Linked DNA regions of Rheinheimera salexigens. The protein of the gene in region 1 interacts with the protein of each later gene in a pairwise test. Links are inferred from orthologs where the notes say so. Each region holds a gene or a part of one and is shown on either strand. Other genes may lie near its edges.

Evidence for each region.
Region 2: the proteins of topA (region 1) and BI198_RS07405 interact in binary tests that used the Escherichia coli proteins (3 or more experiments, as listed by UniProt). The link is inferred for Rheinheimera salexigens from one-to-one orthologs.

Annotation. Positions count from the first base shown.
Region 1 is NZ_MKEK01000001.1:2,830,076-2,833,595, reverse strand. Bases 261-3,446 are described here. They hold topA (type I DNA topoisomerase), read left to right. Parts: upstream 261-636; coding sequence 637-3,246; downstream 3,247-3,446. Other genes in these bases: astB (N-succinylarginine dihydrolase), read right to left, coding at 261-411. In the rest of the region: more of astB, read right to left, coding at 1-260. UniProt on the Escherichia coli protein: Releases the supercoiling and torsional tension of DNA, which is introduced during the DNA replication and transcription, by transiently cleaving and rejoining one strand of the DNA duplex.
Region 2 is NZ_MKEK01000001.1:1,599,515-1,602,767, forward strand. Bases 63-2,981 are described here. They hold BI198_RS07405 (YigZ family protein), read right to left. Parts: upstream 1,872-2,981; coding sequence 1,254-1,871; downstream 63-1,253. Other genes in these bases: BI198_RS07395 (DMT family transporter), read right to left, coding at 63-147; BI198_RS07400 (LysR substrate-binding domain-containing protein), read left to right, coding at 337-1,230; BI198_RS07410 (DMT family transporter), read left to right, coding at 2,039-2,935. Also shown: more of BI198_RS07395, read right to left, coding at 1-62; BI198_RS16225 (putative transporter small subunit), read right to left, coding at 3,077-3,208; BI198_RS07415 (sodium:solute symporter family transporter), read right to left, coding at 3,221-3,253.

The DNA.
Region 1 (3,520 bases):
ATGAAATTTATTGGTTAAGTTGGCTGGGGTAAAGTGTACTTTACCATCAGCGGTATCAGCGCTAGGCGAGATAGTTGCAGCATTTGCTGTCCACATGCTTGAGGCTGAACAAACGGCTTTAAACACTGCAGGAGCTTGTTTAGCGGCTTTTGCAATAACGGCAGCATCTGAACCAGTAAAGCCAAGACGGCGTAATGTATGAACATCAGGGCGCTCTTGCGGGGCAAGTACACCTTGCACCATGCCAAGGTCATGTAAGGCTTTCATTTTACTCAGGCCTTGCTTAGCTGCTTGGCGAGGGCTAGATTTGTTTTTAGCGTTAGATAAAGAGGCTATGTTGCCGATAGATAAACCAGCATAGTTATGTGTTGGCCCTACTAGGCCATCAAAATTTGCTTCAATAAATTTCATAGTTGCTTGTTATCCTCTTTAGGCATGGCACGGTTGCTATTATTTCTGCAGTCATTAAGATGCGCCGTTTTATGCTGGTTATGATACCAGTAGATAGCGCAGAAATTGAGTAGATTTGCATAATAATCAGTTTATTCACTTGTCACAACCGCGGTTTACGGATATACGTTAAAAAGCAACTTAATTGGCAAGCACTAAAATTTAGTTAGGGATCTCAGGATTAAGATGGCGAAATCACTGGTAATAGTCGAATCACCGGCAAAAGCAAAAACAATTAATAAATACCTAGGTAAAGACTTCGTAGTTAAGTCTAGCGTTGGGCATATCCGCGATCTACCCACCAGCAGCAGCAAAGAAAAATCTGCCGCTAAAAAAGAATTAAGCAAAGAGCAAAAGCAATATCAAGCTTTGGTTGATCGCATGGGTATTGATCCAGAACATGGCTGGAAAGCCCGCTATGAAATATTACCCGGCAAAGAAAAAGTCGTTAAAGAATTAAAAGCCCTCGCAGAAAAAGCCGATATTATATATCTGGCAACGGATTTAGACCGCGAAGGGGAAGCCATTGCATGGCATTTAAAGCAAATTATTGGTGGTGACGACGCCAGATTTAAACGCGTTGTGTTTAATGAAATCACCCAAAATGCCATCCAAAATGCATTTGAAGAACCCGGTATTGTTAACGAAGATAGGGTAAATGCCCAACAAGCTAGGCGCTTTTTAGATCGCGTTGTCGGCTTTATGGTATCGCCACTGTTATGGAAAAAAGTAGCCAGAGGGCTATCTGCAGGTCGGGTACAATCGGTAGCGGTGCGTTTAGTAGTTGAGCGTGAGCGGGAAATAAAAGCCTTTGTTCCTGAAGAGTATTGGACAGTAACAGCTGATACCACAACGGCTGCTGCAGATGCATTACAACTTGATGTTACTAAACAGCAAGGCAAAGCGTTTAAACCGGTTAATAAAGCCCAAACCGAAGCGGCTTTAGCTGTACTTAAAACTGCAGAATTTAAAGTTCAAGAGCGTGAAGACAAACCAAGCAGTAGCAAACCACAAGCCCCTTTTATTACGTCAACCTTACAACAAGCGGCCAGTACTCGCTTAGGTTATGGCGTGAAAAAAACCATGATGCTTGCCCAGCGTTTATATGAAGGCGGCCATATTACTTATATGCGTACCGATTCGACAAACTTAAGCGCTGAAGCAGTAGCAACCTGTCGTGATTATATTGAAGAAAACTTTGGTAAAAAGTATTTGCCAGAGAATCCACTCAGTTACGGTAGCAAAGCCAACGCACAAGAAGCACACGAAGCGATACGCCCTTCAGAAGTAACCGTATTAGCCTCTAGCTTAGGTGATATGGAAGCGGATGCACGCAAATTATATGAATTAATTTGGCGTCAATTTGTTGCCTGTCAAATGCCTCCGGCGCTGTACGATGTCACCAATGTTATAGTACAAGCGGCAGACTTTGAATTACGCGCTAAAGGCCGAGTATTACGCTTTGATGGTTGGACTAAAGTACAACCTGTTGCTAAGCGTAAAGGTGAAGAAGACAGCCTGCTACCTGATATTAAACCTGGTGATGTTTTAGAGTTAAAGCAATTAAATGACACCCAGCATTTTACTAAACCTACCGCACGTTTTAGCGAAGCCAGTTTAGTAAAAGAGTTAGAAAAACGCGGTATTGGTAGACCTTCTACCTATGCGTCGATTATTTCGACCATTCAAGACCGTGGTTATGCCCGAGTGGAAAATAAACGTTTCTATGCCGAAAAAATGGGTGAGATTGTCACCGATAGGTTGGTAGAAAACTTTAGCGATTTAATGAACTATGACTTTACGGCCAATATGGAGCTGAAGTTAGATGATATTGCTAATGGCCAAGCGGCTTGGCGTAAAGAATTAGATAGTTTTTATGCTGATTTTCAACAAAAATTAAAAACGGCTGAGTTAGAACCAGAAAACGGTGGCATGCGGGTTAATCAATTTGTACTCACTGATATAGCCTGCCCAACGTGTGAACGACCAATGGGTATTCGTACCGCATCTACCGGTGTGTTTTTAGGCTGTTCTGGTTATAACTTACCACCTAAAGAGCGTTGTACTACTACTCTTAACTTAGTGTCTGGTGACGAAGCCATTGCGGTATCGGATGATGATGAGCATGAAACTGAAGTCTTAAGACAGAAAAAGCGCTGCCAAAAATGTGGCACTGCGATGGATAGCTATTTAATAGATGAACAGCGTAAGCTGCACGTTTGTGGTAATAATCCCGCTTGTGATGGTTACGAAATAGAGCAGGGCACCTTTAAGATTAAAGGTTATGACGGTCCACTAATTGAATGCGATAAATGTGGCGCTGATATGCAGTTAAAATCAGGCCGTTTTGGTAAGTATTTTGGTTGTACTAACACAGAGTGTAAAAATACCCGTAAATTGCTCCGCAGCGGCGAAGCAGCACCACCAAAAGAAGATCCAGTACATTTACCTGACTTAAAGTGTGAGAAGTCAGATACCTACTTTGTGTTACGTGATGGCGCTGCCGGTTTATTTATGGCAGCGGCAACGTTTCCAAAATCACGCGAAACTCGAGCGCCGCAAGTGGCCGAGTTGGCAAAATATCGCGATATTATTTCACCGAAATTTTATTACCTCGCCGATGCACCAAAGAAAGATCCAGAAGGCAATTTAGCGGTAATACGCTGGAGTCGTAAAACCAAGCAGCAGTATGTGATGTCTGAAAAAGATGGCAAAGCAACGGGCTGGTCAGCTTGGTACGAAAATGGCAAATGGGTTGTAACGAAAAAAAGTAAGCTAATTAAATGTTTACCATAAAAAATACTCGCATCTGCGAGTATTTTTTTTCATAACACTAAACACTAAACACTAAACACTAAAGTGTATATCCGGATCGGTTTACCCACACTAACACGCCGTAAACCCATCCCTGGGGGCTCATTTCCGCCCGTCCAGGGCTGCAATGGTTAGTTTAGGGTAAAACCGTTCCTCAATAATTTATCTTAGTCAGCCCACACTGAAAACTCAAAACTTAAGTGTATATCCGGATCGGTATACCCACACTAACACGCCGTAGACCCATCCCTGGGGG
Region 2 (3,253 bases), 1.2 Mb from region 1 along the record:
GATAATAGCGGTTAATTGACGAAAAAATACAAACTGAAATACAGCACCATCGGCAGATAAGGTTTTAATTAAGGCATCAGAAAATACGGCAACAATATTACCGATGATTAATAAGAAAATAGCGAGTCCGACAGAGTTTTTTGACACTGATAATCCTTATTGCTTAGTTCTAATTATGTGAAGCAGTAATGCCTTTGCGACGGAATAACCGCTAAAGCATTAATGATAGGGAGGTCATAAATTGTTAATCCAGACAGGATTAGTTGTTAAATTATAGGGTAAGGCTATGCATGATGTATAATGATTAAAATTATTTAAGTATGAGATAAACTAATAATGAAGTTGCCGCCATTACGAGCGCTACAGTATTTTGAAGCCGTAGCACGCTTAAATAGTTTTTCGGTTGCGGCTAAGCAATTACATGTTAGCCAAAGTGCTGTTAGCCATCAGGTAAAGTTGTTAGAGCAATATTTAGGTGCTGATTTATTTATTCGCCAAGGCCGTAGTTTTACTTTAACGCCAGTAGGAGAGCGCTATTATGCCGAAATCAGTACCGCGTTAGATAAAGTCGCGCACGCCAGTCAATTAGTGCGGCATGGTAAATCTGGCAGTATCAAGTTAGCCCTATATAGTTCTTTAGCCGTTAAATGGCTGATCCCCAAGCTTGAAGACTTTCGGCAACAATATCCTGATATAAGTTTAAGTTTACATATGGTGACGGATGATCCTGATTTTCATGACCATACTACAGATTGTTTTATTACTATTGATCCGCCACAACAAGACGCCGTACGTCAGTTTTTATTTACTGAAAAGCTATTTCCCGCTTGTAGTCAAAAACTGTGGCAGCAAATTAAGCAGCAACAATTACCCGAAGCATTATGGCAATTTCCGTTGTTATCAGTGCAATATGCTAAACAACAACAGCTAGGTGATGACTGGCGCTTATGGTGTCAGCGCGGAGGATTTACGTTGCCTGAGCAAGCTAAATTTAGCCACTTTAGTCATGTGTTACTTGCGGTTGAGGCTGCACGTTATAATTTGGGTATTACCTTAATTGATAACTTTATTTTAAGTGCTCAAGATCAAGGCCAAGGCTTAGTGCGTATACCTATGCATGAATTGATAACCGGTGACGATTTTTATTTTGTTTATCGGCAAAGCGCAGCCAATCAAAGCGATATGATAAATTTAGGCCGTTGGCTTAAGCAGCAATGTAGCTTTAGTTAGTGTAGGTTTATGCTTAATAATTATCACGGCAGCTTTTCAATCTTAATATCACCACTAGTACGTTGCTTTAAATCGACAATAAGTGCATCAACGTCGCCAACAGGTAGACGAATAGATAAGGTAACTGATTCAGTGTAATCACTGTCCAGCCGGCTAATGTTGGCGTTGTGCAATAAAGCATCTATCGTTGCTGATTGGCTATAAGCATAGTGTAGTTTAAGAGTACAAGTAGGCGAGACTTGTTGTAATGCTAACTGGCTAATAACCTGTTTAGTACTGTCAGCATAAGCCCTGGCTAAACCTCCGGTTCCCAGCTTTACACCACCGAAAAACCGTGTGACTACGACACAAATATCTCCTATCTTTTGGCCATGTAATACTTGATACATAGGTTTACCAGCTGTGCCGGCGGGCTCACCATCGTCGTTATAGCCAAACTGTTGAGACAGAGCAGGGGCGCCAATGATATAAGCACTACAATGATGATGCGCTGACGGGGTTAATATTTTATGTTGTTGAATAAACTGACGCGCGGCTAATTCAGTACTAACGGGGAGTGCACTGGCAATAAAGCGGCTTTTTTTAATTTCCAAACTGATTTCGGCTGCAGCAAGCGGCTGAAAATAGACGGCATCTGACACGGTACTGAGTTCCTTTTAACGCTTTACCATAGACCTAGTAAAATGGAAGATTATATAAACTGTAAGCAGCCTAACTTAGATTAGCCTTAACTGGTAGAATTTCATTATAACCTGCAAGCAGCCTAGGGCATAATAGAGAACATATTAACTATTTTTTGGATTAAGCTTTGAATAAGCATTTGTTATTGCCAATACTGGCAGTATTGTTTTGGGCGGGTAACACCATCGTCAATAAATTAGCGGTAGGTGTGATCTTTCCAGCTGAAATTGGCTTTTATCGTTGGTTATTTGCCGCAATAGTCTTAACTCCTTTTATGTGTAAACCCTGTATAACGGCTTGGCCCATTATTAAAGCGCACCTAGGCAAAATATTTATACTCGGTTTATTTGGTATGGCCATATTTCAAAGCTTAGCTTATTTTGCAGCAGTAAAAACCTCGGCTAATAATATGGGTATCGTATTATCGTTAATGCCAATGATGTCGCTATGTCTAGCCATTATGGCGTTAGGCCAACGTTTAACTTGGGGCGCATTATTAGGCGCGGCTTTTTCATTTGTCGGTGTGTTGTATGTGGTAAGTGCCGGCAATATTAGCCAGCTTAGCAGCCAAGGCATGAATGTTGGCGATAGCATGATGCTAGTGGCGGTATTTGCTTATGCTTGTTACAGCACCCTATTAAAAAAATGGCAAATACCACTAGCTGCTATGCCGTTATTATACCTGCAGGTAGTAGTCGCTGTTGTGGTGCTATTTCCACTTTTTTATGTGTCACCAAAAGCGGGTTTAACTGCCGAAAATCTGCCTCTTATTGCCTATGCTTGTGTATTTGCTTCTATTGCTGCACCGTTAGCTTGGATGACAGGTATAAAGCATTTAGGACCGAGTCGGACATCTATATTCTTTAATGCTATGCCCGTTATTACCGCAGTGATAGCAGCGATAGTATTAGGGGAAAGTTTGGCGATGTATCATATTGTTGGAGGAGGGCTGACATTATTTGGCGTGCTGTTATCCGAGCAGGTTAAGCAGCCGGTGACTTGGCCAGTGTTATATAAAGCTTAGCTAAGCGCTTAAGCGCACAGTCTAAACCTTCAGTCTTAACTCTCAATCTAAACTCTTAATAAATCTAAAACTGTTATTTAAACGGAACTACAGATTAACGATTAAACAAGCTGCCATCCTTGGCGGGCTTGTTTAGGCTGCTTAAACTAAAGATTTACCTTCTTTATTGGCATTCTTAATATCTATAATTAAAGCACCGCATAAAGTAAAAAACACTAAACTGGCTATTACCGGCCAAACTAAAACATAAGCGGTAAGCATTAATGCTGACATACTTAATTCTCCTTAAACGTATTTTTCTTCATGGAATTCAACAAC